DNA from 4 places in the Corynebacterium suranareeae genome. Region 4 is predicted to be linked to each of the others. Evidence: riboswitches for the same ligand, from Rfam matches in the RefSeq annotation. Region 4 holds a riboswitch; each other region holds the start of a gene.
The links. A riboswitch is a leader RNA that binds a small molecule or an ion and turns the genes downstream of it on or off. The one in region 4 is predicted to bind thiamine pyrophosphate.
Positions count from the first base shown of each region.

Region 1: linked by a shared signal. The riboswitch ahead of thiM (hydroxyethylthiazole kinase) and the one ahead of N24_RS06095 (ECF transporter S component) in region 4 are both predicted to bind thiamine pyrophosphate.
Region 2: linked by a shared signal. The riboswitch ahead of N24_RS04360 (3-oxoacyl-ACP reductase) and the one ahead of N24_RS06095 (ECF transporter S component) in region 4 are both predicted to bind thiamine pyrophosphate.
Region 3: linked by a shared signal. The riboswitch ahead of N24_RS10655 (thiamine phosphate synthase) and the one ahead of N24_RS06095 (ECF transporter S component) in region 4 are both predicted to bind thiamine pyrophosphate.

Region 1 is NZ_AP017369.1:1,672,852-1,680,872, forward strand. It holds gene phnD (phosphate/phosphite/phosphonate ABC transporter substrate-binding protein) at 1-957, opposite strand, end outside; gene N24_RS07900 (HAD family hydrolase) at 998-1,657, opposite strand; gene N24_RS07905 (bifunctional hydroxymethylpyrimidine kinase/phosphomethylpyrimidine kinase) at 1,857-4,082, opposite strand; gene thiM (hydroxyethylthiazole kinase) at 4,090-4,896, opposite strand; TPP riboswitch at 4,890-4,999, opposite strand; gene N24_RS07915 (NAD(P)/FAD-dependent oxidoreductase) at 5,800-7,203, opposite strand; gene N24_RS07920 (SAM-dependent methyltransferase) at 7,580-8,021, shown strand, end outside.
Region 2 is NZ_AP017369.1:912,471-920,491, reverse strand. It holds gene N24_RS04370 (hypothetical protein) at 113-781, opposite strand; gene N24_RS16440 (LGFP repeat-containing protein) at 782-1,906, opposite strand; gene N24_RS16330 (hypothetical protein) at 2,197-2,367, shown strand; TPP riboswitch at 2,570-2,677, shown strand; gene N24_RS04360 (3-oxoacyl-ACP reductase) at 2,732-3,487, shown strand; gene N24_RS04355 (LLM class flavin-dependent oxidoreductase) at 3,487-4,845, shown strand; gene N24_RS04350 (thioesterase family protein) at 4,799-5,593, opposite strand; gene N24_RS04345 (YdcF family protein) at 5,615-6,070, opposite strand; gene purE (5-(carboxyamino)imidazole ribonucleotide mutase) at 6,070-6,567, opposite strand; gene N24_RS04335 (hypothetical protein) at 6,636-6,995, opposite strand; gene N24_RS04330 (potassium transporter Kup) at 7,033-8,021, opposite strand, start outside.
Region 3 is NZ_AP017369.1:2,279,161-2,287,181, reverse strand. It holds gene N24_RS10675 (ThiF family adenylyltransferase) at 289-1,365, opposite strand; gene N24_RS10670 (thiazole synthase) at 1,367-2,149, opposite strand; gene thiS (sulfur carrier protein ThiS) at 2,151-2,348, opposite strand; gene thiO (glycine oxidase ThiO) at 2,366-3,490, opposite strand; gene N24_RS10655 (thiamine phosphate synthase) at 3,487-4,152, opposite strand; TPP riboswitch at 4,154-4,266, opposite strand; gene rplS (50S ribosomal protein L19) at 4,536-4,877, shown strand; gene N24_RS10645 (iron-siderophore ABC transporter substrate-binding protein) at 5,114-6,076, opposite strand; gene N24_RS10640 (S1C family serine protease) at 6,605-8,017, shown strand.
Region 4 is NZ_AP017369.1:1,265,980-1,274,000, reverse strand. It holds gene N24_RS06100 (ABC transporter ATP-binding protein) at 1-688, opposite strand, end outside; gene N24_RS06095 (ECF transporter S component) at 689-1,294, opposite strand; TPP riboswitch at 1,285-1,394, opposite strand; gene N24_RS06090 (4-hydroxybenzoate 3-monooxygenase) at 1,681-2,868, shown strand; gene N24_RS06085 (MFS transporter) at 2,884-4,173, shown strand; gene N24_RS06080 (VOC family protein) at 4,240-4,653, opposite strand; gene N24_RS06075 (lipoate--protein ligase family protein) at 4,820-5,878, shown strand; gene N24_RS06070 (MmcQ/YjbR family DNA-binding protein) at 5,884-6,228, shown strand; gene N24_RS06065 (MBL fold metallo-hydrolase) at 6,261-6,863, shown strand; gene N24_RS06060 (DMT family transporter) at 6,860-7,783, opposite strand; gene N24_RS06055 (NUDIX hydrolase) at 7,937-8,021, shown strand, end outside.

The DNA.
Region 1 (8,021 bases), 410 kb from region 4:
AACCATGTCGAACATGACATCCTTGGCTTCTTCAGAGGAATCTGCATATTCATCCATCAACTCGGTGAGCTTTTCCACCAGGTCGGATGGCAGGGACTTCGATGCTGCGACCCCTCCATTTGGGATCATCTCGGTGTAGGCAAACGCCACAACATCTTCCGCTGCGTGAGGAGCCTCAGACAGCACGGTGGAACGCGCATCCCAGAAACCGAAGGACACTTCAGCGTCACCGTTGAGGACAGACAGCACAGCGTTGTTGTTACCTTCAACGGGTACCTGAACAAACGCAGCATCGGTGTCCATGCCCAGATCCTGCATAGCAACCATTGGGTATTGGTAGCCCGCAGGAGACGTTGCAGCCTGCAGCGCTACCTTGTCACCGGACTCGATCTTTTCCAGCGCATCAAGGGCTGCTGGGCCATTACCTGATGCCGCTTGCCCTTCAGGTTCAATTCCGTTGCAGTAGAGCATGTCAACATCGGAAGCAGCATAGGACGCAGCCACTGGAGCATCGTCGCAGTACTTATCAGGATTGTTGGTGTACGCAACAGCAGAGTACGAGGTGGCACCGAAACGCACATCACGCAGAATTAGCTGCGCATCGTACTGCTCAATCGCGTTATACAGGGAACCCGCATCAGTGATGATCACCTGAGCCTGATCAGCACCCAAAGCCTCAACGGTTGCAGCGTAATCAGACGCCACCACACCATTGACCTCAATACCTAAGTTCTCAGACAGGTAATCAGTCAAAGGAGCCAACGCCTCAGCCAAATCCTCACCCTCCGTGGAAGGAACAAGAGACAAAGTAATGGACTCAGGCCACTGGCTTGCAGCATCCGAAGAAGAGGAAGAAGACTCATCGGAAGAAGAACAACCAACTAGAGCAAGGGTAGAGATCGCAAGCGTAGAAACAGCAACACGCATGGACTTGGATAGCTTAGAGAGCTTGAACATGAGATCTTTAAAAACCTTTCAGCGACATGAGACAAGAAAGTTAAGAAGAGGAGACCCGGGAAGAAACCCAGGCAAGGAGAGGGAGATCAGCGATAGAATCCCCACGCATGGAGACCTTCGCTTCAGAAATGGTTGCTGTAGCTCCAACCAGAGCCGTATCTGCACCTAACTGCGCTGCAGGACTCAGATCGAATTCATAAATATCGCCCACCGCAAGCACCGGACCATCAAGCTGCAAATCAGAAATGATCGAAATCAACCCTGCAGGCTTACCCACCACAAAATGCAACTGATCAAATAAATCAGCAACACCCCACTGACGCAGCACATCATGCACGCCATTTTCCGGGGCATTGGTAGCTAAAACCAACCGAGCATGACCTTTCAACGAGGACAAAATATCCTTAATGCCCCGCACATGCTCAACAGGCGCTAAATCCGAGCCAAGCAACTTCCGGCTCTCGCCATAAGCGATCGACATCGTGCCATCATCAATCCCTAATTCCGACGCCAACTTAGCCACAATGTCATACCCATCACGGTAAATACTCTGACCATCGTCATAGCGTCGAAGCTCCCTGCGCACACGCTCCAGAAAGTCCTTGGAACCCTCCGGTGCAACACACAATGCATATGCAAGGACAGGGCCATGACCAATGGCAAGCGTGCCATCGAAATCAAAAACAATACTGGGTGTCACAAAAAGATCCTTGGATCGGGAAGAAATGGACGATGCGTTCATCATAAAAGTATTTGATGAACACAACGTCCAACCTTGAGTGAACGATCAATGACACCTACATGAACACTTGCCCCAGCCCGACCCCACAGCTGCAAAAGCGCGCCGGGCCACCTCCTAATTGACGGAGATGGCCCGGCGCGCGGGTAGCCCAGTTCAGTTAAATCCAACCGTGTCTGGTGGCTTGATCAAAGAATTCACGTTCATGAACTGAAGCGCTCAAGAATGCTCGAGCGGCATCGACGCGTTGTTCAGAACCCGCATTTTCTAAGGCCTTTTCTAACCGGGCAATGGCAGCACGGGTTCCATTGATAAATTCTTCGCTGGAGTAGGTGTCAAGCCAGTCCTTGTAGGGGTGATCTTCGTGGTTTTGTTCAGCTAGCATCAACCCGATTTCCGCGTAAAGCCAGTAGCAGGGCAGTACTGCAGCAACACCGCACACATAATCTTCTGTGTAGGTGCGCGCGATGAGGAAGTCGGTGTAGGCCATGGTGATATGCGATGGCGCGGATACTGTGGCTCCTGCCATGTAAGAGCGATGGAGTTCAGCTTCAACAACTAAACACTCCGCAGCGCTTTGTGCCCATTCGATTTGTGCCTGCGCATCGGGAGCGATCGAGGATAATCGGGCCAACGCTCTGGAGTATTGGGCAAGATATTGTGCATCTTGGTCAATGTAGAAATCGAACTCTGGGCGCCGGAGGGTGCCGTCGCCAAGCATGGTGATGAAGTCTGAACTGTTGATGCCCGCGATGATATCGCCGCTTGCTTCCCACAGCGCGCGCGTGAATGGCCCGGCAGGTTCGATGCGTGGAGCTGGGCTTTTAACCGTCGATGGGGCAACGAAACTCGTTGCTGTTTGCCCATCTAGGCGCGGCGCTAAAAGGTGATCCCAGGGAGTGGTCTCAGCAGCTGAGAGCATGCGGCGAGTGAGGTGCCCGTGATCGACTGGTCCGTTTCCCGTGCCGACGTGGAGCTGGTCGGCGTGGCGCAGGGCTTCATTAAGCCAGCGTGTGGACCACTCAAGGGCTTTTTCAACGCTCTCACCGGTGGCAATTCGGGTGGCAAGAGCAGCGGACAGGGAACATCCGGTGCCGTGGGAATTGGTGGTGTTGACGCGCAAGTTTTCCACCTGGAATACCGAGCCATCTGGGCGAACGACTGCGTTATCTGCCAAAGCGCCAGTCAAATGCCCACCCTTGACGATAACGATGGTGTCATGCTCAGCAGCAAATGCTTGAGCCTGAGCAATTGCCTGATCCATCGTTGTGGCCGGCTGGCTATCGCACAATACGGCGAGCTCTGGGATGTTTGGGGTAACAACATCCACGTGGGCAGCCAGGCGACGCAAAGATTCTTCAGCACTGGCATCAAGCAACCGGTCACCGCTGGTTGCGATCATCACCGGATCAAGCACCACCGGGCCGTGCTCACGGGAGCCCAACCAATGTGCCACCAGATCTACCGTGTCAGCAGAACCCAACATGCCGAGCTTGATGGCGTCGACCGTGACATCGGAAAAGACTGCATCAAGTTGTTCTTCCAAGAAAGTCAAGGGAGGAGTATGGATTGTGTTGACGCCGTGAGTATTTTGGGCAACCAACGAGGTGACCACACACATGCCATATCCACCACCTGCGGCAATAGATTTCAGGTCAGCTTGAATGCCTGCACCGCCTGTGGGGTCAGTGCCTGCAATAGATAGCACGCGTGGGGTAGAGGGGACGTCCACAAAAGCTCCTTGGAAAGCAGTTAGTAATTGGGAAGCGGCAACTGCAGGATCTGCAGCGGTCATAATTTCAGACACCACACATAGGCCGTCAATGTCAGTACCTGCAAGTTCAGCAGCATTGTCCAGCCCCACGCCTCCAATGGCAACAGACGCAATGCCGTGAGCTTTCGCCAGGGTTGAGATCTCCGCGATGCCTTCAACACCGAGTGCTGGTGCCGCATCTGGTTTGGTAGCTGTAGAAGTCACGGGACCGATGCCAATCACATCGGGCAATGCCACATCAGCGGCTGCACATTGCGCAATCACCGTGCGCAGCTGATCTAAGTTTTCAATGCTCAACCCCAACTCAAGATTGGCGGGAAGCTGCCTTCGTGCCTGAATATAAGGTGTATCGCCTTGGCCAATGTGCAGATGAAGCCCCAGCTCAACCGCAATATCAAGGTAATCATTAACCACAAGCGATACCCCGCGGGCGTCACAGATTTCTTTTAGCTCCACAGCTGCTGCACGAACATCTTGTTTAGGGGAGTTTTTATCACGCAATTGCACCACGGATACCCCGCCTGAAATCGCGGCGTCCACGATTCCGGCAACGTTATCCGGCCCACCACCAAGATGCGGATCTGTCACAAGGTATAAAGAAAAATCAGTCACGGAAATCTTAAGCCTCACGCACATCAATCAACGAAGCCACGGTCTGCGCATCGACCTCATACAAGGCATCAATAAACGCAACCGCGAAACTTCCTGGTGCTGTGGCTTTCTGCGCAGCGATCTGGCCAGCTGCTCCAATGTGGGCGTGTGCCGCCAACACAGCATCATGCTCTGAAATCGATGAACCTACCACAGCACCCAAATAGGCGGCCGTTAAAGCGCCCAACGAACAACCCGTGCCAATCACCAGCTGCAACATGGGATCCCCAGAGCGCAACCATGTCACCCGGTCACCAGAAACAATAAGGTCCTGCTCCCCAGAAACCGCCACAACACCACCGGTGCGATTGGCCAACTGATGCGCCGCATGCAGCGCTGCTTCCACCGAATCGGTCGCGTCTACGCCGCGCCCACCAGCACCCAGACCGGCAAGCGCCACGATTTCTGACGCGTTTCCACGAATTGCGGCTGGCTGCTTATCGACGATTCCCTCCGCATACTTAGTCCTCTCCGACAATCCACCCACAGCAACGGGATCCAGCACCCACGGTGTCCCAGCTTTTAGTGCGCCCTCAATGGCATTGGTCATTCCTTGGTACTGCTCAGTAGAGGGAGTACCTGCATTAATGAGCACTCCGTTTGCGATCGCGGCGAATTCTGCTGATTCAGCTGGAGTATCAACCATCGCAGGGGTAGCTCCCGCAGCAAGCAATACATTCGCGGTGACCTGCATGACCACAGAGTTGGTTAAACACTGAACAAGAGGAGTGTTTTGTCGAACAAGAGTTAAAGAATCCAAAAATGAGTTAGCCACTTTAAAGGCCATCCCTTCGCTAGTACGAGCTAGAGCAGGTTCAACGGGTGTTTTCTCAGCCTCTGGAAATTAAAATCCAGCAACGGCACCCCGTGCCTGCTAATCAGCCTAGCAAAGTGGACGTGTGTACTTTTCCACAGGGGCGGAGGGGCCGGCGGGTAACTCATAAGCGACAATGTGTTTGAATATTCACTACAAACTTGAGATTTCCGATGGATTGTGGTGGATTGTTGCATGTAACCATCCGTTAAATGCAAAGTTTTGTTCGAATTAAAGGGGTGATGTCCTGTTTGTGGTGAGTTCTTGATCAGCACACCTTCAGGTTTCACATTTCCTCACGCGCACCGAAATGATGCGGCCGATATAAACCGGACTTGGGTTAACTCGGCAAACCAGACCAATGCGCGTTAGCGTTTATCGCTTGTTTAAGGCTTCGAGTTTTTCAGATGAACTATGGTGTGCATGAAGCCCTGAAAACCCGTTAGAAGCGCTTCTGGGGAGGTATGACTTTTCAGGTGTCGCACCAAAATGTGAGTGCGACCAAATCAGGAGACCCAGAATCTGCAAAAACTTAAATGTTGGGTCTCTGTGTTTGGTAATGAGAGCGATACGCCAAACCAGGAGACCCACAAACGTCGAAAACGTGATTTCTGGGTCTCTGTGTTTGGTCTCACGCCGTCTCATGCCGCCAAGTGCACGAACATCAAAATCCACACCGGGGCATACAGCTATTTCAGCACTAATCTGGCTCACGTCGGGATCGGATTTCACGTCTTTCTAACAAACACCGAAATGATGAGCGCACAGTTTCGCGTATGGGCACCTAAAAGATCGCCTTCTACAACAAAAGCGTGACTCCCCGTTAAGGAAGTCACGCTCGTTGCTTACTACAGAAAAGTAGACTTACTTTCCGCCGAAACGCTGGTTGTCGCGCAGCTCGATTGGGAGATCTGCAGCGGCCTCTTCCAGCTCGTGTGCGTACTTAAGCATGGCAGTACGGGAGTGAAGCTGCTGGCGAGTGGTGGCCAGGTTCCAACGCTTACGGGACATAGCGTTAAGTCCCCAGCTGATGCCGGAAACGAAACGGTTGCGGAAGCCCACGAGGAACATGATGTGAACAGCCAACCACAGGATCCATCCGATGAAACCGGTGACCTCAACCTTGCCCATCTTCACCACAGCGGAAAAGCGGGAAATGGTTGCCATGGAGCCCTTATCGAAGTAATCGAAAGCTTCGCGCTCAGTGTTGGAGCGGCCTTCGACCTCAGCTGCGATCTGCTCTGCAACATACTCACCACTCTGGATTGCTACCTGAGCAACACCAGGGAGGTTGTTGTAGTTCATCATGTCACCAACAACGAAGACGTTCTTGTGCTCGCCCACAGACAGGTCATCGTTGACCATCACGCGACCTGCGCGGTCAGTCTCAACGCCGGTTTGCTCTGCAATGAGCTTGCCCAGTGGGGAAGCAGCCACACCAGCGGACCAAATCTTGCAGAAGGACTCAATGGTGTGCTCTTCGCCGTCTTTGGTCTTGTAGGTAACCGAGGTGGCATCCACGTTGGTGACCATTGCGTTCAGGCGAACGTTAACACCGATCTTTTCCAGGGTGCGCTGAGCGTTACGGCCGAGACGCTTACCGAATGGAGGAAGAACCTGTGGTGCACCATCAAGCAAGATGATCTTTGCGGAGTTGGTGTTGAAGTTCTTGTACTCACCAGCAAGGGTGCGGTGTGCCATTTCAGCCAACTGACCTGCAAGCTCAACGCCGGTTGGACCAGCACCAACAACAACGAAGGTGAGCAGACGCTCACGCTCAGCAGGATCTTCACAGATCTCAGCACGCTCGAAAGCGCCAATGATACGAGCGCGCAGCTCTAGAGCATCATCGATGGACTTCATGCCTGGAGCGAACTCAGCGAAGTGATCGTTACCAAAGTAGGATTGGCCTGCACCAGCACCAACAACCAGGGAGTCATACTCGAAGACGCGGGTGAACTCACCGAGGGTAGCGGTCACGGTCTGGGACTCGACATTGATGTCGGTGACCTCACCCTTGATGACGTTGACGTTTTCCTGGGAGCCCAGGATCTGTCGGGTTGAAGGTGCAATTTCACCAGAGGACAAGATGCCAGTTGCTACTTGGTACAGCAGTGGCTGGAAGAGGTGGTGATTTGTGCGGTCAATCAGAGTGACATCGACGTCTGCCTTGGCCAGGTTTTTAGCAGCAAAAAGGCCACCAAAACCGGAGCCGATGACGACGACGTGGTGACGGCCGCCTTCGGGGCGGGTTGGGTTAACTGACATATTTGTCAAAGTCTCCTGATCGTGGATCTTAAAGCTTGTGCGGTCTGCAGTGAAAGGCGTGCAGCCGTTTAAGCGTTGTCGTGTTAAGCACGTGTACGCGTTAAACAATAGTACTTCCTACAGAAACAAACAGGATCGGGTCATGCTTTTCTGTCCGTTCGGAGAAAATCTTGCCGAATTCGCGCCCACTTTCAATAAGTATGCACGTTGGTATGGCATATGTCACGTCAAATGTCAGAACTTTTTATTTGAGTCCGATTTATTGCGTTTCGACGCGCCTGCACCGCCTAATCAACACACGCAAGTACACTGCTTCTAGCAGCTAAATCCGCCGAAGATTTTCTTGGCTTTGATCCACTGGAGGTGCATAAAACGTATGGCAGAGGCACGTTTGCGCCATCTTGAACCCATTGACGTGGAAGAGTGGCCTGGGGTGGCGTCAGTGCCTAACCTTGCGTTTTCAGGGGCGCGCGCAAGGCAAGCGGAATATCGCTTCGCTAAGGCGTGTAGCAACGCTGGCCTAGTTTTACTGGGCGATGACCCAGATCTCATAATCGATCATGAGGAATTATTTTCACGTTTAGCAGCATCCGGGTGGCTCGGCTTAGCTGAAAGCTACATGGCAGGCGAGTGGCGCAGCGACAAGCTTGCCGACGTTTTGACCGCCCTTTTGGGGACTGGATTCAAACCCCGCGGCAAACTGTCGAGCGCATTCACCTTGCCAGGTCACGCCGTTGATACTGGTGGTGCATTACCTAATGAGCTTATTCGGCTAAGTTCTGGCGATGGGATGAGTGCCTTCGGTGGAATTTTTGCCT
Region 2 (8,021 bases), 350 kb from region 4:
CCATCCGAAATGGTAATCAGACTCCACCGCTTTCGAGACTACAACACATCCATGATGAGAATCCCCCGGCTTCAAACATGGGGAAGTGTCAATCTAGGATGTCTTGTATGAACTAACCAGCAGCTGAATCCACACGCATTAGCTCACCGACATCATTGCGCTCGAACTTATGAAAACTAGTCTCCCCCGAAAAGAGCAGATGAACCGAGGATACTTCTATTTCCTTATGCATCACGTGCTGCATGCTGTACTGGCAGTAATACAGAGCACAATCGGTTTGAAGGTCAACATAAAGACCCCAACCAGCATCTTCATCTGTAGGTTCTTGCGTAATCTTCAAATACCGAAGATTATGTGTCGTCATTGAAAATCCACATGGAGGCGATAAAGGGAGCAGCTCTCGAATAAGAAAATCTCTCCACATCACCATCATGTTAGGAGTACCTAGCAATGAAGAACGAACAACGAATTGACCTGGTTCGAACCAACCATCAGTAGTCAGTTCAGGAGTATCAAAAATCTCCCTCGTTTCACCATTGGTATACCTTACTACCTTGTGCTCAGCCCAGGTCCGTGGATTAAATCGAAATGAAAACGAACTGGGATCTTGCCCATTATGTTTGAGAGAACCAGCAATGCGATATTCTAATTTCTGATGATCACGCCCGAACATGAGAGCCCACCAAAGAGCCTCATCATGTGTGACCGGATATTCTTCCAGATCACAGTGAATATTAGCAGCCACCCATCTTCCGACTGGGTCAAAATGCGTGTTTCCCATCTATCTATCATCCACAGGATTGGTGAACTCGCACAACCTATTACTAGATGGATTTCTCTCGTCAAAAGGATCACACTTAAAACGCCCAATATTTAGTCGAGCACCATTCCATTTCTCCCCTGTAATATCATAGTCTTTCGACGGGATCTTTAATGTGAAAGTAGTCGCCTGAAGATAATATGTACCGCGCGTTTCCGGTATCGGGCCACTCGAAACACTTGCAGCCGTATTCGTGCCTCCGTTCGCCGTATAAAGTTTCCCATCCGGCACCGTCGGATCAATCTGCCACTTTCGATCCTCTTTAAGCTCGTAGTTTTGCTGGAACACTCTAGATGGGAATGTCAAACTTTCAATAGTAAGTTCAACTTTGTGAAGCCTACGCTGGGTCAACGTGTGCTTAATCGAATAAGAAAACTCCTTTGACCACTCAGGAATACCATCTACAGCCTTACCCACACATGTATCAATATTTTTCCTCACCGAGTATGCACTCAACCGTATAGCTGGGCTGGCATCAACAAAGCCGATACTGTTGCATTCAACGTCTGGCAAAGCACGAGCTTGTGGAGCAAGTGAACTCGATGAAGTCGTCACAAGCATTTCCCTAGTTGGCGCATAAAAATGACTCTCTCCACCATCCAGAGAGATAGTCGCACCCTGGTTATCACAGTAAAAATCAACTGGCGCATCCTCGCGGCCAAGTCGTTGAAGAATCAACCCCACAACATCCATACACGCATAATTCTTCGAACCCGAATCTGAAGGTAGGAATATCTGCCCACCTTCGTAATTCTGCCACTTCCCTGTCGAATCGGAAGTAAAGCCACCCGTGGGATAACCATACAAGCCATCTATTCCACCAGAGGTCATCCACATGCTCTCAAAATCACCATAGACTTCCCATGCCCCGAAGCTGGGATGCCAATAGATAACTCCATTATGAAAAACAGAAAAACGGCCAACCCCATCTGAAGCTACTGCTTCATCCGCGATAGGGAAACCAAGTACACTGTTAGGACCACCCAGCGCAAGCCAACGATCCAAAATCAGCCCATTAATACTAGCAACCTGGAACCCCTCCAAAACCGGGCTGCGATACACTCGCCCACCCTGGAACGTCTGCACCCCCTGTAATAAGCAGTGCTGTGGCAATAACACCTACAGCCTTGGGAAACAGTTTCATTCACATATTCCTGTCGTCTCTACATAATGTGAACAAACTGACCCTAACCTGAAAACATCATTAGTTCTGCGGGTAAAACAGATATTCGTGGATTTTCACCCCCGTTATAGACATGGCAAACATCACATAAAAAGATAACTTTTGGCTACTGACTTTTATGCCTATTCAGGGTATTTAAGCGACCCCAATACCAAACTAAAGAAGACGGTGAAACACATGGAAATAGGGCTACATGCATCAAATACTCCACGAACAGCCACCTCAATTTGCACTCGCAAAAATAGCGCAGTCTGGGCTCGACATCGTTCTGCACAAAACTGGCACTATGACCACCAATGGCATCCATGAACTCACCTTGATGCAACAACGCAATCAAGAGCTTGAAGCAAACTTGCTCAGATAGAAAAATGCTTAATCAAGCCCGAGTTTGTCTGCCGAAGCATCCCAACGCAGGATCAACTGGGAAAGACAATCAAGTCGAGGAACTTAAACAAGCAATCGATACGTTGGGAAAAGCTATCGCGCTCATGCGCAAGGATGACACCAACTTAAACGTGGCGGTACCAACTCACCCCACGTGCGACAACAAACTGATACCCTCGGCTACTAGTGACACGGGGTGCAAAAGCACTTTAAAAAAGCTTTCGCTGAGATTACACCCGTCGAACCTGATCCAGTTAGTACTGGCGAAGGGACTGTCGCAAAGCCTACCTACCATGGGATAGGTCTCTTTGCCCTTCGCCCCAACCCAAGAAGGGCGTTTTTTCATGCTTGAATTTTCTGAGCAAATTGTTTTGGTCACCGGCGGTGCACGCGGACTTGGTCGTGCGTTGTCTGAGTCTTTTTTACGCGAGGGTGCTCGTGTTGTGGTGAATTATCACCGTTCGGCTGATGCTGCTGCAGAGTTGGCTGGTGAAAACGCAGTGGCGATTCAGGCTGATGTTCGTGATCGCAGCCAGGTGAAAGGCATGTTTGAGCAGGCCAAGGAACATTTCGGTAGCCCGATCACCACTGTGGTCAACAGCGCTTTGGCGGATTTCAGCTTTGATGGCGATGCGCGCCCCAAGGCAGAAGACATCACGATTGAGCGTTTTGATCAGCAATACACCAGCGCAATCGCGGGCGCGTTGAACACCATTCAGGAGGCGTTGCCTGGTTTTGAGGAGGTGGGAAGTGGTCGTGTGATCAACATCGGCACGAATCTTTTCCAGAATCCGACTGTCCCCTACCACGATTACACCGCTGCGAAGGCTGCACTGTTGTCCCTGACCCGCACATTTGCCAAGGATCTGGGTCCGCGCCACATCACGGTCAACATGGTCAGCGGCGGCCTGCTGCGCACCACCGGCGCCAGCGCCGCCACGCCCGAGGAAGTCTTTGATTTCATCGCCGCAGGCACGCCACTGGGGTCTGTCACGACGCCACAAGAGCTTGCCGACGCCTCCCTCTTCTTCGCCTCTCCCTGGTCACGAGCAGTAACTGGCCAAAACTTGGTCGTCGATGGTGGGTTGGTCTTTAACTGATGAATTCCCAACACATTCACCTCAATCTTTTTGCTTTCGGCGCTGGGCACCATGCGGCGGCGTGGCGGTGTGAGGAGGGAGGCGTCGATAAGCTGGGTCTAATTTCCTGGTGGGAGGAGCTCGCGCGCACCGCTGAGCGCGGCAAGCTGGATGCGGTCTTTTTGGCCGATGGCCAGGCGATTAATCCGGTTGGTTTGGAAAACGGGCCGGGTTGGTTTTTGGAACCGTTGACGGCATTGACTGCGATGGCGCGTGCAACAAACAATATTGGTTTGATCAGCACGATTTCTAGTACGTTTTGGCCTCCCTTTCATGCAGCGCGGATGGTGGCTAGTTTGGATCACATTTCTGGTGGGCGTGCTGGGATCAATGTGGTGACCTCGATGACTGATGCAGAGGCGCGCAATCATGGCATGGATAAGTTGCCGGATCATGATGTTCGCTATGCGCGCGCGGCGGAATTTATCGACACGATCACAGCTTTGTGGGATTCCTGGCCTGTGGAAAGTTTAGTTCGGGATCGCGCTGGAAAATTTGCGGATTCTGCACTGATTAAGCCGATCGATCATGATGGTGAGTTTTTCCAGGTCGCAGGCCCGCTGAATATTCCAAGTACTCCGCAGGGTAGGCCAGTGCTTTTCCAAGCGGGATCCTCACCGCAGGGACGAGAGATCGCGGCACAGTATGCCGAGGCGATTTACTCAGTGGCGTGGGATTTAGGCCAAGCGCAAGATTACCGCTCCGATATTCATGCCCGCGCTGCAGCATTGGGGCGAGAGCCCATGCCGGTGCTTCCTGGTTTGGTGACCTATGTTGGCAAGACCGTGGAAGAAGCGCGTGCAAAGCAGCAGGCTCTCAATGCATTGTTGCCGGTTAAAGACTCACTGAATCAGCTGAGTTTCTTTGTGGGTCAAGACTGCTCGACGTGGGATTTGGATGCTCCTCCCCCACCGTTGCCACCGCTGGAGGAATTTTCCGGGCCGAAGGGGAGGTACGAAACGGTGTTGCGGATCATCGAATCCACCTCACCAACTGTGCGTGAACTTTTAGGTTACCTGGCAGCCGGCGGTGGGCATGCCACATTCATTGGCACGCCGGAAAGCATCGCTGATGAAATCGAACGCTGGATTGACCAAGGCGGTGCCGATGGATTCAACCTCATGCCACCGGTACTACCCCACAGCCTCGATGATTTTGTTGAGCTGGTTGTCCCTGAATTACAGCGACGCGGACGATTCCGCACCGAGTACCAACACAGTACTCTGCGTGGTCACCTGTTTGATACGGATACTTATTCAGTTACTAATTCAGCTACTTGTTCAACTCAGCAATCGGGCGCACTGTCAATGATTGATTAAGTGTTCCCACTGGACCATTGGCATCGTGAATTACTGAGGTTGTAATTCCAATGCCAGTGGGGCCAAACGCCACGCGGGTATTAAACCCGACTTTGGTTCCCACCGGCTGGCGGAATAAGTGGAAGGTTAAATCCACATTCGGGAACATCCACTGTGTAGGGTCTTCCCGAGCTGCCACCCCATTGGCTACATCTAAAAATTTGGAAAACTCAGCTAGTGGTTCCGGATCTTCACCGTGTACTAATGGGATGTCACTTGTCACCCATGCGCGATTTTTTCCAGGAATCTTTCCGGAATCTTCTACACACACGATGCTGTCCATAAACCCGCCAGACCACGGCAGCACAATTTTAGAATCTAAGCACTCCTCCATCGGTGGCATCGCATCGAAAGTATCGCCAGCAATCTCTGCTAAATCTGAGGTTTTTAGCAACCACCCACGTGCACGAATCGTGGCTCGACCATTGATCTCTGCCACCGTTTCCACAAGTTCAATGGTGCGCCCGGGACGAAGGATTGTTGTTTCCAATGAAATATCATCGCGAGCAATCTGGCCTAAGATATCCATGCTGAAACGGCTAAACATCAACACATTGCCCGCGACTTCTTTGCGCCACCGTTCCATATGGTGAATAACCAAACCGGCAACAGGTGCAAGGTGGAGCTCATCATCACGCCACGCGCCACCAGAATATTGCGAGGGAGAATACGTATTGTTTCCACGCGCTAAAAAGTACGCACCTGACATGGGAATACCTCACTTTGTAGATTAGTTGTGTGGAGTTCTCAGCTTGCGCCACAACACCCGGAGAGCAGAATGCGACAACGCTACACACTCCCTCAACGCCATGCCCAATCGCTTGTTTGCTGGGGTGGACGCAGTGACAACTTTAATGGGTATTCCCAAATGCCAGGCCCATAAATAGGTCCGCCAGGCATGGAAACCGCTGGTCACTACAATCCACCGTAGGGTGTCAGGAAACAAAGCGTGGGCGTTTTCCAAATTCTCATTAGTACTAGTGGCCCATGGTTCTTCCACGATATTGGCAACACCGTGGCTTCGAAGATAATCAGCCATGGGTGCAGCTTCACCGAAACCGCTGACCACGACAGGTGAATCCGGGTGCCGGGCTGAAACCTCAATGGCTTTATCCAACCTTGACGCTAATAGATCAGTCACTTGACCATCTACTACCTGCGATCCCAGCACCACGATTGGATTCATTAGCCCAGCAGACGCTTCTTTAGAGCTTCATCCTTGGCTTCAACTTCTTTAGCCATGTTGTCTTGGTAATCGGCCATCTTTGAAATCAAGGAAGTATCCCCCGCACCAAGGATACGAACGGCAAGCAGACCAGCGTTCTTCGCTCCACCAATGGAAACGGTAGCAACGGGAACTCCACCTGGCATCTGGACGATAGAGAGCAAAGAGTCCAACCCATCTAGATCTTTAAGCGCTCGTGGAACACCAATGACAGGAAGAGGTGTAGCCGCAGCAACCATGCCAGGAAGATGTGCTGCTCCACCTGCGCAGGCAATAATCACCTTGACGCCACGCTCATGGGCCGTTTTGGCATAGTTGAGCATCTTTTCAGGAGTGCGGTGTGCAGAAACCACACCGACCTCAAAAGGAATTCCGAATTCTGCAAGAACTTCTGCAGCAGGCGCTACAGTATCCCAATCTGAATCCGAGCCCATGATCAATCCAACTTGAGGTCCCACTATTTTTCTCCTTCAACGCCTAAAAGCTTAACGGTTCATTAGTCTATCGCAGGGTTTTCAGCACTGTTTTAAACACGGATCTGACCATCAAAAGTATTGGAGAAATGCTTAATCGCTGCCATTGCTGTCGCAGTGGGATATTGCGGATGCATCTCTCCGTTCACGGCTTTCACAGACCTCATCAAAGATTCTGCAATCGGTGGAGTAATGGTCTCAAATTTCCATAGATCCACCACCACAAGGCTGATATCTTGGTTACTCATCACCTCTGGGACTTGGCCAAGTGCACTAATGATGGATTTGGTGACCAGTGGTTTGTTCACAGGATGTGGTGCTTTTCCAGTAACGGGGTCTTTCTCGCACTGACACCAACCAACTCCGAGTTCATCCATGACCCAGACCCACTCCACCAAAGGATTCTTCTTCATCGCTTCAGGCTAACTCAGTTGGTGTGATAGCGCCTGGCTAAAGGTGCAGCTCTGTTCCCACCGTGATGGTTTTGCTTGGTTGCAATTTAAATGATTCGGTACGAGACGCCTGGTTACGTTCCATCGATAGATACAAGCGATCCCGCCACCCGGCAACTTTTCCAGAAAGCCTGCTGCGAAGTGTTAAAGCGGAAAGGAAATAGGTGGCGTTATCCCATGTTGGATCGATGGCATGAAGATTCTTCGGCAGATTCTGTTCATCAAAGTAGCCAAGATGTAAATCCACACGAACCACTCTGATTGGGGCGTGGTGGAGCACTTCTATCACTGCGCGTTCCGCCGGTGGCACATGTGGAACGGGTTCTTGGACAATGCGGACAATCACGATCTCTCGGTATAAAAGTTTGAGGTCTTTTACACACCGCACCAATGACAAAGGCACTGTATCGCTGACCGAGTGTGGAAATACTGCAACTTCAGCCACTTTGCGCAACCCAATGTTGTGTGGCTGATCGAGTTTCTCCAAGAATGCAGCCATCGGGACTTCCAACTCTGCACGTCCCTGATTAACGCGACCGCTTCCCCACTGCCAGGTTCGCATCACCACGATCAACACAACAGCGATAAGAAGTGGAAGCCAACCGCCATCGTGGATCTTTGTCGTGTTGGAGGCGAACAATAATAGTTCAGGCACCCCAATGAACAGGATAAACAGCGCTGTTTTCCACCAGGCAGTGTGAGCATAAAGAAGATACAAAACGCTCACCAGCACCAACGTTCCGGTAACAGCCAGGCCATAGGCACTGGCAAGACTTTCGGAATTCTGGAAAACCATCACAACAACCATCACCGACACAAACAGGAAACCATTTACCAACGGCATATAGATCTGGCCCTCCTCTTTACTGGAGGTATGGCGGATGACCATTCGAGGCAGAAGATTCAGGCTCACTGCCTGCTTGGTGAGAGAATACGCTCCTGAAATCACCGCCTGCGATGCAATCACTGTGGCAATCGTTGCCAAAA
Region 3 (8,021 bases), 1.0 Mb from region 4:
ACCCAACATTTAAGTTTTTGAAGATTCTGGGTCTCCTGGTTTGGTCGCTCTCAAATTTCGGCCTCTAACCCTAAAGGTCACACCTCCCCAGCAGCGCTTCTAAGAGGTTTTTAGAGCCTGATCCATACAAATACTTGTGCGAAAATCTTGGGGCCTTAAGCGGGCGATAAACGCCTCACGTAGTTTCTGGCTTTAAGCAGTGCCGAAAGACACCAAACATCGGTGCCAAGAATCTTGAAAAACCTGAAAGTTTGGCACGTATGTTTGGTTATAAAGCTGCCGGGCAGGCTACAACGCGTTGACTCCACCAGGCAGATTTATGAACCTATGGCCTAGGTGGGAGTACTTGGTTATGAAGTCGGCGCTGCGTTTTCCGGAGGCACAATAAACCAAAATGTCCTGGTCAAGACCTGAAAGAGCTTCCACCACATCGTCTTCGGAGTTGATCTGGCTTAAGGGCAGTTTGAGTGAGGTTGCGCCCTCGGGGAGGTCTTTGAGGAGGACTTCATGAGGTTCGCGGATGTCGAGGGCGGTGAGGAGATGGTTGAGGGTGGCGTCGATAAGCGTTGTTGTTTCGGGCCTTGCTGCCTCGTAGGAGCTGCGGAGCTCGGTGACCAGTGGGCGCGCGGGGTCGGCGGAGACGCGGAAGCTGCGTGTGGTGGCGGGGAATGCGTCGTAGGAAAGGAGGACTCCTGGTTGGACGTCGCCGATCTTTGTGAGAAATCCGATGGCATGTGTGGCCATGAGTGCTCCGATGGTCGCGGTGGTGGCGCCGAGGACTCCAGCGGTGGCGCAATCGGGGACGAAATCTGCTGATGGTTGTTCGGGGAAGACGTCGCGAAGACCGACGCCGCGGTTGTTAGGCCCTGAGTGGAAGAGTGCGAGTTCGCCGTGAAAACGCAGCACAGTTGCCCAAATAAGTGGGGTTCCGGTGATTTCAGCGGCGTCGGATACGAGGTACTTGGTGCTGAATGAATCGGATCCGTCTAGGACAAGATCGACTGAAGCGACCAGTGCGCAGGCGTTTTCTGGAGTGATTCGCTGATTCAGGGCGTTGACGGTGATGCTTGGTTGGAGCTCTTTGAGGCACCTGGCTGCAACGGAGACTTTAGACTGCCCGACATCACTTGCCCCGAACAGGATCTGACGGTGGATATTGGAAATATCTACTGTGTCATCATCGATAACCGTGATGGTTCCAACACCTGCTGAGGCGAGCGACTGCATGGCTGGGCAGCCCAAACCGCCTGCGCCAATGACGAGAACGTGGGCATTATGCAGTATTGTTTGTTGTTCGATGCCATAGCCAGGCAATGCTAGCTGTCGGGCAGTTCGATGAAGTTCAATATCTGGAAGTTGTGACATTTTAAAGCACCTGCTCAGCCCAAGACGCGAGACCCTCGAAACTAGAGGATGCAACAGCGTGTTGGCGTTGGGGGATTCTTCCGGCTTGGGCGGCTAATCGGCCAGCTTCAACAGCGCGGAACATTGCTTCAGCCATTGCTACTGGATTTTGTGCGCGGTTAATCGCAGAGGCTAGCAGCACTCCGTCGCAGCCTAGTTCCATGGCTAGGGTGGCATCTGAGGCAGTGCCGACACCGGCATCGAGAATGACGGGCACGCTTGCTCGACTGCAGATTAATTCAATGTTGTGTGGGTTGAGTATTCCAAGTCCGGTTCCGATGGGGGAGCCCAACGGCATGACAGCTGCAACGCCACAGTCTTCTAAACGGCTAGCGGTGATGGGATCGTCAGAGGTATAAGCAAGGACAGTGAAGCCATCCTGGACGAGGAGTTCACAGGCATCTAAAAGCTCAACAGTGTCTGGCAATAGTGTGTGTTCATCGGCGATGACCTCCACTTTTACCCAGTTTGTGCCAAGTGCTTCTCGGGCAAGTTGGGCGGTGAGTACCGCATCGCGGGCAGTGCGACAGCCTGCTGTATTGGGTAAAAGGGCGATTCCTAAACGGCGCAGCATGTCAAAAATGGATTCGCCACCTTCAGCGCTGGCTTGATGGCGGCGCATCGCCACGGTGGTCAATTGGGTTCCACTGGCAACAAGGGATTCCTCCAGCAACGCCTGTGAGGTTGCGCCACCGGTGCCCATGATGAGGTGAGAATCAAAAGTTCTATCAGCAATGTGCAGCATTTTAACCTCCCTGGATTGCGGTGAGAATTTCGACGGAATCTTCATTGCTGATCATGCGTGACCACTGTGACCTGGGGACCACAGCCGCATTGATAGCCACTGCGACTCCGGTGTCATGGCCGATTTCTTGTTTTACCAATTGCTCCACGGAAAGCTCCGCACAATGCATAGAGGTGCCATTGAAAGTAAAATTGATCATCTTAAAGAAAGTCCTTTTTAAGTGCGGTGGCGAAAAGGATCGCACACATCAAGAGTGGGGAACACGGGCTTCTTGGTGGCCAGATCTACGGCAGCGCGCGCACCGAGAGCCGCCAGTAAAATGCCGTGGCGGAAATAGCCTGTTGACACAATGACGTTGGAACCCACCCATCCCAAATATGGAATATCATCGGGAGTTCCCGGGCGGGCACCACAAGTGACTTCGAGGAATTCAGTTTCCTCAATACCTGGAACCAGACGGGTGGCATCGCGGAGGAGATCATAAACCGAGCCAGTTTTAGGATGCGGGTGGTCTTCACGGCTGGTCGCACCAATAGCTAACGTGCCATCATCGCGGGGAATGATATAAACCTGCCGATCCTCCACAAATCCGCGAATCACTTTGCTCACCATCGGCTGCAACTTCTCCGGCACCCGAACGCGAATAATATCGCCGTACACCGGCCGCAACTGCAGCGGGTTTGCGCCCTCAAACCACCCAGGAATGCGTGCGGCGCCTAGGCCTGCCGCTAAAACAACAACGCTTTTCGACGCCACCCTCACCCCCGAACCCATGGTTACGGTCAAGCAGGGGTCGTGGCCATCAATAGAGATCACAGTGTCGGCGATGTGCTCTGCACCCCGCTGCAGAATTGCGTCCAATAACGCCCGGGCATACAAACGAGGAGCAACCTGGTGATCACCATCAATGTTGACCACTTTGGAAATTCGGGGTGACAATGCTGGTTCCGCGGATCTAGCCTGACGAGTAGTTAAAAAATCCACGGGAAGATCCATCAAGTGCATGTATTTGATGAGCTCAGCAACATGCAGACCATCCGTGCGATCCGCACCCACCAACAGCGTGCCCTCTGTGCGGTAGCCGGTGGGAAGGTCTGTGTATTTGGAGACCCGCTCGAGCAAATCGGGATAAAGCCTTGCCGATTCTTTCATCAACTGAATCAAATCCTGCTGCTGATACTGCACCTCAGCAGTAGGGGCTAACATTCCGCCAGCATGGTGGGTTGCCCCAGAAATTGGATCAGGATCAATCAACGTGACTTGAAAACCCGCCTCTTGGAATTCAAAACATGTGGTCAAGCCGATGATTCCGCCACCAATGACAATTGCGCTCTTAGTCATAAGGCCCTTCCCGCCTCAAAATTTTCCAGCACTTCATGCGCGACTTTTTGCGGATTATCAGATTGTGAAAAGGCCCGAACCATCGCAACACCCGCCACGCCGGTAGCGCTGAGATCGCGGACATCATCAGGGGTGACATCACCGATAGCCACGACCGGCAGCGCCGACAACTTCACCAATGGGGGATAGCCATCAAGACCAATGGGTGGGCGACCAGAGTCCTTCGTTGGGGTTTTTCTAAACGGGCCAGCACCGATGTAATCCAACACATGGGCAGCCTCATTAGCTGCAGTCACCAGCTCTGCTGTGCCAGTAGTCAATCCAATAATCGCATCAGAACCTAACAACTCACGAGCTTGAAAAACCGAGACATCATCTTGTCCAAGATGCACACCGTGAATCGGTAAACCCTCACGCATTAAGGAAATAGCAACGTCGAGGTGGTCGTCGATAAGCACACGCGTTTTAGGGTTGCACCGCGCAACCTCGACCGCGACCTTGGCCGCTAGCTCTCTCATCGCCTCTGGCGAAATCGGTTTTGAACGTACCTGGATAACACCCGCACCACCTAAGGCGGCTTGCGACGCGGTGTGCACGATCTCCTCAACGGAACCAGCACCAGTTACGACATAACAACGCAGGTCAAAACGATTTTTATACACGGGTCAATCAGTCCTCGCTTCCTTCGCTGGTTCTAACCAGACAGGTTCGAACGGTCCCGCGCAGCAACAGCGCACAATCTCAGCCCAATGCTTTGGGCACCCGTGGGGTAATGTGCAACCAGTCAAGCCTGACAACATACTTTTGTCAACGATTAGATAAAACTTCGTTGAAAATCGGCACCCGAATGAGGGGGGTGGAATTCAGGTTTGAAAATAGGGTAGGGGATGTGAAAGAATATTCCAGTTGACTGTGCAAACCCGATTTCGGTTGGGTTGAAAGTAACAGCTTCGAAAATTGAAACGGATACGAACCGGCCGAGCGTCCCAAAACTGGGAAAGTGCCGCCAGGGTCCTCTTTCCCTACTAGCAAAAGGATTGTTTAAATGAACATTCTGGACAAGATTGACGCAGCATCCCTGCGCGATGACGTTCCTGCATTCCGTGCAGGCGATACCCTCGACGTTCACGTAAAGGTTATCGAAGGCACCAACACCCGTACCCAGCTCTTCAAGGGTGTTGTCATTCGTCGCCAAGGCGGCGGAGTTCGCGAAACCTTCACCGTACGTAAGGTTTCCTTCGGTATCGGTGTTGAGCGTACCTTCCCAGTACACTCCCCAAACATCGAGAAGATCGAGGTCGTCCGTCGTGGCGATGTTCGTCGTGCGAAGCTGTACTACCTGCGCGAACTGCGCGGTAAGGCTGCACGTATTAAGGAGAAGCGCTAATTTTAGCGTTTGGTCTATAGCTACTTGCTAGCTTTTGGACTAGCCCCTGATCGTTCACTTTTAGTGAATGGTTGGGGGTTTTCTGCTTTTGATAGAGATGTGAGCCGGACACATTGTGTGTCCGGCGGTCTGATCTAAGCTAATTGAAGTACTTAAACGGTTTAAGCTGCTTAGCTGCTTAGTTGCTTAACTGCTTAACTGCTTAAACTGCTTAAACTGCTTAGCTGCTTAACTGCTTAAACTGCGACGTTAGTTTTTAATCCATCAAGAATAATGCCAGCTGAAACCAGTGAGGCGTTCATGTACCAGGAATCATAATCCACGGCGATAGCTTGACCAGATTGAACTGCTTTCAGTGAGGGCCACAAAGGGGTGTCTTCTGGGCTGGATTTTCCGTCTTGCACTCCGTAGAACAACCAGTCGGCGTCTGCTTCGGCAATGAGCTCAGCGGATAAGTCTTGTCCAGCCTGATCGGTGAATTGTTGGGCTTCTGGGCGAGCGAATCCACAATCCCCAGCAACGGTACCTGCCATTGACTCAGCCCCATACATCTGGAATGCATCATCCTTTGTGCGGAGGAAAGACACTGATGGTGGCGTGCTGGGCTGGTTTGCTGCAATCTCAGCTGCGGTGTCTTCGTACTCTTGCAGGAGACTTTCGGCTTTGTCTTTCACGTTTGCTGCTTCTGCAATGGTGAGAAGATCCTGCTTCCAGTTTTCACCACCACCTTCGCCGGTTACCACAGGGGCGATGGCGCGCAGTTTGGTCAGCAGTGCTTCATCGGATCGAGAATTTGCGCAGATCAAAGTGGGATTTAGATTTGCAATGGCTTCAATATCTGGATCTTGGCGAAAACCACAATCTGCAATGCTATCTAGATCCATCTCTGCACCGAAACGATCCCTGAGGAACTGCGGAATAAGGTCGGCATTTTTAGCTGCTGCAACTCCAACTGGGGTAATTCCTAGCAACAGCAAGTTATCCAATTGTCCCGTGTTGAGAGCGACAATGCGCTGATCTTCAGAAGGACTGTCTGCAGCTGACGATGTTTGACCTTGGGATGTTTCAGATGATTGTGATGTTTGTGAGCATGCAGCAATAGCGAGCGTTGTAGTCCCCAGCAACGTTCCGAGAAAAGCACGACGAGAGAGTTTTGCTTGTGCGATGCTCGTGGGGGTCACCCGCGTAGATTTAGGCATAAAGAAAAGTTAGCCAAGCCTAAAAATATTTGTCAAACGGGCAAGCGTGTGCGATTGGGTAGAGCGTGCGTGCTGGCTTGAAATACCTAATGATGTTGATGTATTTTCCAGGTAAAAAGTAGTAAAATTGGAGAAACTTACTCCAGGAAAAAGTTTTGTGAATCGTTGGGTGCTTTGTAGGAATTTTGGGCTGGGTTAGTTAAAGGGTTGGTTTAAGGGTCAGTTAAAGGGTTTTGCATAAAAGGCTTTGCACTTAGGGTTTGAGTCCTCATTTGTAACTTTTTTAGATTGGTCAATGTCTTGCACCTATTTACCCACCTTTGGATATGCGTGTGATCCAGGGTGCAAACAAAGGAGCCCATCATGGTTCTTAAAATATTTCCCCGAAGGTTTAGTTACGCGAGCTGTTCGGTGCTTAGCGTCTTGGCTTTATTGGCCGCAAGTTGTTCCACGTCAACCGGGACCGATGAATCGCTAGAAGCCGCAAGCAATGGCGGTGATGGAGTAATAGCTGCGAGTCAACATGCTGTGACTTTTGATTCGTTGGCAGATGCGACAGTGAAAATCACAGGTCAAGGTACATTTATTGAGCCAGGTACGCTTGATCCTTCAGAATCTGCTTGGCAAGGATCTGGGTTTATTATTGATCCGTCAGGAATTGCCATTACAAATAATCACGTGGTGGTTGGTGCTGGCCGTTTGGATGGATTGTACGGTGCAGATGGTGATGACAAAGCAAGCATGCGAGTGCTTGGTGCATCTGAATGCTTGGACCTCGCTGTTGTACAACTAAGTGCAAAAGACCTCCCTCACTTCGAGTGGTTCGAAGGAAACATCACTACAGGTCTGGATGTGTACTCGGCTGGATTTCCAGTGGGATACGCTGATGATTTCACGTTGACCAGGGGAATTGTGTCAAAGTCTGACTTTGAATTTGATACCCAATGGGCTTCTTTGGAACATGTTATCGAACATGATGCACGTATCCGTGGTGGAAATTCTGGAGGTCCACTGATTACTGCCGATGCCAAAGTCTTAGGCGTTAATTATGCCGGTGATGATTCACTTGACTACAGTTTTGCCATCCATAGAGACGTCGTAAAAGACGTTATTCAGGACATGATCGATGGCAAACGTGTCTCATCAATTGGAATTAATGCGCAAGCATGGGACAGTGGCGACCCTCAATTTTTCGGCGTGTGGGTGTCTTCGGTGGAAGCGGGCGGTCCCGCAGATAAGGCAGGAATAGAGCCTGGTGATCTGATTCTTAAACTTGGCGGTGTAAGTGTTGGTGACGGCGGAAACCTAGGTAGCTATTGCCAAGTTCTAGACACCCAAGGAGTCGATGGCACCATTGATGTTGAAGTTCTTCGGCCAAGTGCGGAAGTGCTACTTGAGGGCCAAATTAATGGCAGAGAATTAGCGGTTACTGCCGAAAATGTCTTTGGGGGACAGGACCCCGCTGCGGCCGCAGCTGTCGGTGAATATAGTGGCCAATCCGTGGAAATTACGGATAATGAATCAACTATTGCCGTGTCAGTGCCAGTCGAATGGGCACAAATCGACGGGGAAGCCTGGACCGACCCACAAGGAAGATTCTGGAACTCTGTAGCAGCAGCACCTGATTTGGGCGCGTTTTGGGAAACATTCAGTGCATCTGGAATCTGGATGCTGGCAACTGATGCAGGTACGGCTCCTGAGGCAGCATTGGACCAATTCAGTTTCAACCAAAGCTGTGACCTATTAACCACTGATACCTGGGATGACGGATACTATCGTGGCCCGTTCAACGAATATGACTGCGATGGCACAACTCTCATCGTGTTGGCCACACAAGATTACGAGCAAACTGGAACATTAGTGCTGTTGACTCAGCTCAACGGTGAATATGAACTAACCACAGTGTTGGAGGGAATTGTCTCTACGTTCCGTCTTAAATAGGTTC
Region 4 (8,021 bases):
CCTTAGGCAACCTACCAACTCTTTGCAACTGCTCAGGCTGGATATCCCGGCCATCAGAAATACTGATAATGCGGTCAATGGTGTTTAACCACAGTTCATGGCGGTGCTCCACCACAATAAGTGTTGCGCCCGTTTCCGCCACTACTCGATCCACAGCTGCGACAACATCACGTTGTCCCTGGGGGTCAAGGTTCGCGGTGGGTTCATCAAGCAAAATTAACCGCGCACCCATCGCAATAACACCAGCTAGCGCCAAGCGTTGTTTTTGGCCTCCCGAAAGATACTTGGTGGGATGGTTAAGAGGGAGATCCAAACCAACTAATTTCAGTGCGCGTTCTACTCGTGGCCAGATTTCCTTGCGCGGGATCTGGAGATTTTCACACCCAAATGCCACATCATCACCGATGCGAGAAGCAATGACTTGGGAATCTGGATCTTGGAGAACTAAACCGATGGAGGGGGCGTCGACAAGCAATTCCCCCATGCTTATGCCCTCGTCGGAGCCGCCGAGGACGCCGGCCAGTGCGGCGAGGAGCGTGGATTTTCCGGCGCCTGACGCGCCGGTAAGAAGTATGCGCTCACCTGGTTTAACCTCAAAGTTAACGTTTTCGAGCGCAGGGTTTTGCCTGGATGCATGGCGGTAGCCAAAGTTGCGCGCCACAACGCGCGTGCCAAGTGTGGTGGTCATTTAAACCTCGCGGCCAGCGGCAAATCGATCCAGTGCACCAGTTCGCGCAAGCGCTTTAACCAAGAACCAGCTGAGCAGTCCAGCCAAAATCGCGCCAGAGATCAACACTGTGACGGAATAGATGACGTTGAAGGACAGGGATTTTGCCAAGTTTCCGTAGAAGAACATCTCAAGGAAAATTGCGCCAACACCGGCACCCATTCCTGCAAACATGGTGGTTGGAAGGCTGTAACGACGGTAGAGGAACAACGCAAAGATAATTTCTGCACCAATGCCTTGCGCAATTCCGGAGTAGATGGTGGAGATACCAAACTGTGAGGCTAGCGCCGCTGAAACACAAGCGGCGACAACTTCCACGAAAATCGCAGCGCCAGGTTTGCGGATTACTAAACCACCCAACACTCCGCCCAACAGCCAAATACCGATGGCAATTCCACCCAAACCAGGAGTTAGAGCGTTAAATGCCGTGGTCCAGGCATAGCCGATGGAGTTCCAGACGATGAAAATCAATCCACACGCGACACCCAAAACGGATGCGATGACAATGTCAATAACACGCCAAGAAGACTTTGGTTGATTAGTTTTTTGCATGGCGGGACTAGCCATTATTTCCTCCCTATCGCCGGCATTATCCGGATCAGGTTCAACGGTCCTGGCTGTGCCAGATCTCAGCCCGGATTTTCACCGAGCACCCGTGTCTATCAAATTAAGTACGCGTTCACACTAGCCTAAACCGGGTGAAAAACCTAGAAACTGGTGAAGAAAAATACATATCCACGCCAAACCCTGAAGCACACCCCTAGCCACACCCTTGTCGAGTGATTTCGGACGCTTTTACGCTGGCTGTGACTTTAACCCCAATTTTTTAACCAGTTCGCAGCGCGAACAAGTTGTCATAGCACGCACCTTCCCATACATTGAGGCCTAAATCACTGTGAGGGAAGTCATTAACTGGGCATCACCCACAGTGGGCACACGAAAAGGAGTTTCCCATGAATCACGTACCAGTGGCCATTATTGGCGCAGGACCCGCAGGGCTAACCCTCGCGCACCTCCTCCATCTTCAAGGTGTGGAATCAATTGTTTTTGAGTCCCGCACCCGCAAAGAAGTAGAAGAAACCGTGAGGGCTGGAATCCTTGAACAAGGCACCTTGAATTTAATGCGGGAAACCGGTGTCGGCGCCCGCATGGAAGCCGAAGCCGACCACGATGAAGCCATCGACATCTCCATCAACAACGAACGCACTCGAATCCCACTAACCGAACTTACGGGACATAAAGTAGCGATCTACCCACAGCATGAATACTTAAAAGATTTCATTGCTAAACGCATCGAAGATGGCGGTGAATTACTCTTTAGCACCACTGTTGATTCCGTAGAAAACTACGAAGGCGACCTAGCGAAAGTTACATACACCGAGGCTGATGGATCATCGACCACCATCACCGCCGATTATGTCATTGCTGCAGATGGATCCAACTCGCCTTACCGCAAACTCATCACCGAAGACGGTGGTGTGCGCGCACGCCACGAGTACCCCTATGCATGGTTTGGCATCTTGGTCGAAGCACCAAAAACCCAAAAAGAACTCATCTACGCAACCCACCCAGAAGGCTTTGCCTTAATTTCTACCCGCACCGATGAGATCCAGCGCTACTACTTACAGTGCAACCCCGACGACACCCCTGATATGTGGTCTGATGATCGTATCTGGGAGCAACTCCACCTACGCGCAGACTCCCCCAGCATTACCGTTTCTGAGGGACGCATCTTTGACAAAGCAGTACTTCGCTTCCGTTCTGCAGTTACCGAACCAATGCAAAAGGGACGACTGTTCCTCGCAGGCGATGCCGCACACACCGTGCCGCCAACCGGCGCTAAGGGCCTTAACTTGGCAGTAGCTGATGTTGCAGTTCTTGCCCCAGCGCTAGTTCGCGCGTTGAAGAAAAAGGACACCGGACTGCTAGACAGCTACACCTCCCTGGCAGTCCCCCGCATTTGGAAAGCACAACACTTCTCCTACTGGATGAGCTCCATGCTGCACGCTGTTCCTGGCGAAGATCACTTTGCCACCCAGCGCCGATTTGCTGAACTGCGCTCCGTTTTAGAATCCCAATCAGGCCAACGCTATCTCGCTGAGCAGTACGTTGGACGCGACCTACCAAAATTCGAGGTATAAACACCCGTGACAACAATTTCTGCAAACCACACGACAAAAACCAAAAGTGTCGGAACAGTCCTCGCACTTTTATGGTTCGCAATCGTCCTCGACGGCTTCGACCTTGTCGTACTAGGTGCAACAATCCCGTCCATGCTGGAAGATCCCGCGTGGGATCTCACCGCAGGACAAGCCACACAGATTTCCACCATTGGTCTTATCGGAATGACCATCGGCGCGTTGACCATCGGATTCCTAACTGACCGTCTAGGACGTCGACGTGTGATGCTGTTTTCCGTAGCAGTGTTTTCTGTATTCACACTTCTACTGGCTTTCACCACCAACGTTCCGCTATTTAGCCTGTGGCGTTTCCTAGCCGGCGTTGGCCTTGGTGGAGCACTTCCCACCGCCATTGCCATGGTGACTGAATTCCGACCAGGCTCAAAGGCCGGATCTGCATCTACCACGCTCATGACCGGCTACCACGTTGGAGCTGTAGCCACCGCTTTCCTCGGCATGTTCCTCATCGAAGGCTTTGGATGGCACTCCATGTTTATCACCGGTGCAGTCCCAGGGCTTATTCTTTTACCTCTACTGTTCTTCTTCCTCCCGGAATCCCCGCAATATCTTAAAGTTTCTGGCCGGATGGATGAAGCCCAAGCTGTCGCAACTTCATATGGCCTGAGTCTTGAAGATGATCTAGACCGGGAGCACGAAGCCGAGCTCGCTGAATCTTCATCACTATCTTCCCTTTTCAAGCCATCGTTCCGTCGAAACACGCTGGCAATTTGGGGCACCTCATTCATGGGTCTTCTCCTTGTCTACGGTTTGAATACTTGGTTGCCACAAATCATGCGCCAAGCCGACTACGACATGGGCAATTCACTCGGCTTCCTCATGGTGTTGAACATCGGTGCTGTGATCGGCCTTTATGTTGCAGGACGATTTGCCGATAAGAACTCCCCTCGCAAGACTGCACTGGTGTGGTTCGTCTTCTCTGCTGTATTCCTTGCCCTACTTGCAGTTCGCATGCCGCTAGTTGGACTTTATGGAATCGTGCTACTCACAGGCATCTTTGTGTTCAGCTCACAGGTTCTAATCTACGCATTCGTCGGTGAAAACCACCCAGCCAAAATGCGCGCAACCGCAATGGGATTCTCTGCAGGAATTGGCCGCCTCGGTGCGATTTCCGGCCCGTTGCTCGGTGGCCTTCTAGTTAGTGTCAACCTTGCTTATCCTTGGGGCTTCTTCGCATTCGCAGGAGTTGGACTGCTGGGAGCCTTGATCTTCTCAACATCTAAGACTCTTAGGCACCGGGAAGACTAAAAAATAAAGAAACTAAAAGTTCGTTGTTCGTTTCAGGTAGTGAAAAAACAACGAACTTTTTCTCATTTATTCAGCTGAAATACTCCACATCACGCCATACTTATCAAAAACCTGGCCATAAGAGCCACCCCATGGAGCTTGCTCAAACTTCATGGTCTCCTCACCGCCAGCTGCCACAAACTTGTTGATCTTCTCCCGGCCGTCTTCCACCGACTCTGCGTTGTACAACATGGAATACGCGGTATCCCGGATCGGGTACTCCCCATCCATAGAATCACCACCCGAGATCAGCCCGCCGTTAGGTAAAGAAAGTACGCCGTGCGCCAACGCATCCGCCGGAGGATCAAAAGGCATCCCCTCCATTGGAGTCTGCCCGTACGTCATCAAATTTAGCTCGCCGCCAAAAACATCTTGCCAATGTTTCAAAGCTTCTGCCGTGTTGCCGTTGAATGTGATGTAGGTGGAAATCGTGCCGGCCATGGGTTTCTCCCTAATGAGAAGTTTTCGGAATTTTCCACCCGCCAGCCTACACGTCTATGGCGCGGATCACAGATCCGCTTGCTTTTGCTTTTCGACGCCCGCCTGCGGCGGGTGGGGCGTGGCGGAGGGGCGCGTCGAAAAACAAAAAGCGGTTATTGTGGGGCGCATGAATAACCATTTTGAGCTTAAAGTACCTGGTGGAAAACTTGTTGTCGTTGATGTTGCAACGGATTTGGACACAATCGCCGAGGTGAAGATTTCCGGTGATTTCTTCATTGATCCCGATGAGGCATTTTTCGCTCTGGGTGAGGCGTTAAAAGGGTCCTCTGTTGGTGACCACACAGATCGCTTGCAAGCAAAAATGGATGCAGCGCTGGCAGAATTTCCTGGTGTTGAGCTTCATGGTTTCAGCACTGCAGATATTGCGTTGGCTGTTCGTCGAGCTGTTACTGGCGCGAAGGATTTTACTGACTTTGACTGGGAGATCCTCCACCCTGGCGTATTGCCAACGCCGCTCAATGTCGCATTAGATGAACTCATTTTGTATCAAGTCTCCAGTGGTCAGCGCGGCCCCACCATGCGCATTTGGGATTGGGATGATCGTGCGACGGTGATTGGCAGCTTCCAGTCATATGTCAACGAAATCAACCAAGAAGGCGTTGATGAACATGGTGTGACCGTGGTTCGGCGTATGTCTGGTGGCGGTGCCATGTTCATGGAGGGTGGAAACTGCATCACGTATTCGCTCTACGCACCTGAATCGCTTGTTGCCGGATTAAGCTATGAACAATCTTATGAGTATTTGGACCGATGGGTGTTGGCCGCGCTGAAAGAACATGGCGTTGATGCGTGGTACGTTCCAATCAATGACATCACCTCAACCGGTGGAAAAATTGGTGGTGCAGCCCAAAAACGACGTGGCGGCGCAGTCCTTCATCACGTGACCATGTCCTACGATATTGACGCCGACATGATGACCCAAGTGCTACGCATTGGCAAGGTTAAAATTTCTGACAAGGGTTTGCGCAGCGCCAAAAAGCGTGTTGATCCCTTACGCCGACAAACCGGAGCTTCACGTGATCAGATCATCAATACATTAAAGTCTACTTTTAGCTCAAGGTACGGCGCTAAGGAAGTTGAACTCAGTGATGAAGATTTCGCCTCCGCCCATGATCTTGTGAAAACCAAATACGCCACCGAAGAATGGACGAAGCGGGTTCAATAACCTTCATGGATCTCCACCACATTGCAGCCAGGCATGCTCAGACTCTTCCTTTAAGCACTAAGGAATTCCCCTTTGGCCCTGAGCACGAAGTATACAAAGTGCGGGGAAAAGTGTTCTTGCTGCTCACCATCTTAAAAGGGAAGCCGATCATCACTTTAAAATCCGATCCAGAAATCGGAGCATCCTTGCGCAGTGGATTCCCCACAATCGAACCTGGATATCACATGAATAAAGTGCATTGGTTAAGTATCAGCGCAGGTGAGCGCATCACTGTTGATCTGATTGAGGGCCTGGTGGAGGAATCTTATCAATTGGTGGTATCCACATTGCCGGCCTCCAAACGCCCTTAAACTATGGCTTAGCAGGTGGCATGATGGGGGATATGAAAATCACTCGTCACATCCACGCTTGCGTAGAGATCGAGCACGAAGGCCACCGCATAGTTATTGATCCAGGAACTTTTGGAGCACCAAATCTAGATGGCGCCACCATCTTGGTCACCCATAACCATGCTGATCATGTGGACCCGGACTTGTTGAAACCAGGCATGACCATTTACGCACCAAAATCAGTAGCGCACGCCATTCCTGTGGAATGCCACATCGTCGAACACGGGCGAAACTTTACTGTCGGACCTTTTTCAGTTGAGGTTCTTGGCTCTGAACACGCAATGCTTACTCACTCCATGCCGATTGCCGAGAACGTCGGTTACCTGATTAACGGCAGGGTTCTTCACCCAGGCGATACCTTCCAGCCCATTAAAGACGTGGAACTGGCATTGGTTCCAGTCAATGGACCATGGGTGAAAATGCTAGATGTGGAAGGCTACCTGAAAAAATTCCCACCACAGCGTTTTATCGGAATCCACGATGGCATTGCCAACGAACGGGGCTTGGCGATCAACAAGAAGTTCTTAACACATCTTGGCCAGACTTATGGTTCGGAATATCTGCCACTTGGGGAAGGAGAATCAGTAGAGATTTAAATCCTGATCATTGATACGCCCACGATGATCACCACAAGGCCTAGAATCTGGGCGATGTGGATTCGACGGCGTGGGCTGCCAAGAATTCCAAAAGCATCAATGAGCAAACTAGCCAACATCATGCCCAAAAGCATGACCACCACGGTGACACCAGTGCCGATGACTGGCCCTAAATAAGCAGTACTGAAAATAACTGTTGCGCCAATAACACCTCCGATCCACATCCACCAAGGGTTCTTCTCCCCTGCGCCATCAATGCCCCGCCACTTCGTTCTAGTAACCAAGAGCAGAATAAATAAAGCGGTGGTGCCAACGGTAAAGGATATAAGTGCTGATTCAATAGCGGATCCTAGGATGGTTCCCAAATATCCGTTAACAGCAACCTGGGTTGCTTGGCACATACCCATCACCACTCCAAAAAGGCGCCATAGCCAAATCGATGCACCTTGAGTTTGTGTATGGCTGGAACTTTTCTTAGAAAACACTCCTACTGCAGCTAGGGAGCCAACAAGTACCGCTGCGGCACCTAGGATTCTGATCAAAGACAATGGGGCTTGAGGAGAATGCGCCAGTCCCGTTGAATCAATAATCAGGCCCATGATGATCTGCCCTGAAATAGGCAAAATGACGGTTTGTACACTGCCAACCCGCGGAAATAGCAAAATATTGCCGGTAAGAAGGACAACTCCCAACATGCCACCGGTGAAAATCCACCATGGATGACCGGCTGTATTTGCCAGTGCTGGGTACGGGTGTCCGCTGGTAATCCACGTTGCGATAATCAGCGTTAAAGTACCTACAAAAAAGGAAATAAACGATGCAAGCAGCGGTGCTCCCACGGATTGACGCAATCTATTATTCACCGAAGTTTGGAGCGGCATGATGGCACCCGCCAACACACCGAATAGCACTGCAAGCATGCGATTTTCTCTTCCTGGAAATAATTTCCGGGTTTTTATTACGACCCCAGACATATTAGACCTCCAAAGGAATCTTTAAAACACTTCCCTTAGAGTCAAAGTGACTGTAAGATAGCTCACTAGTTAAAGTCAGATTGACCCTAAGGTGGTTTTTTGCCTGCGTCACCAGAAATCCAGATGGCCGTATCCACGATCATCTTCGCGCTGCGCCCCGGTCCCCAAGACCTGCCCAGTTTGT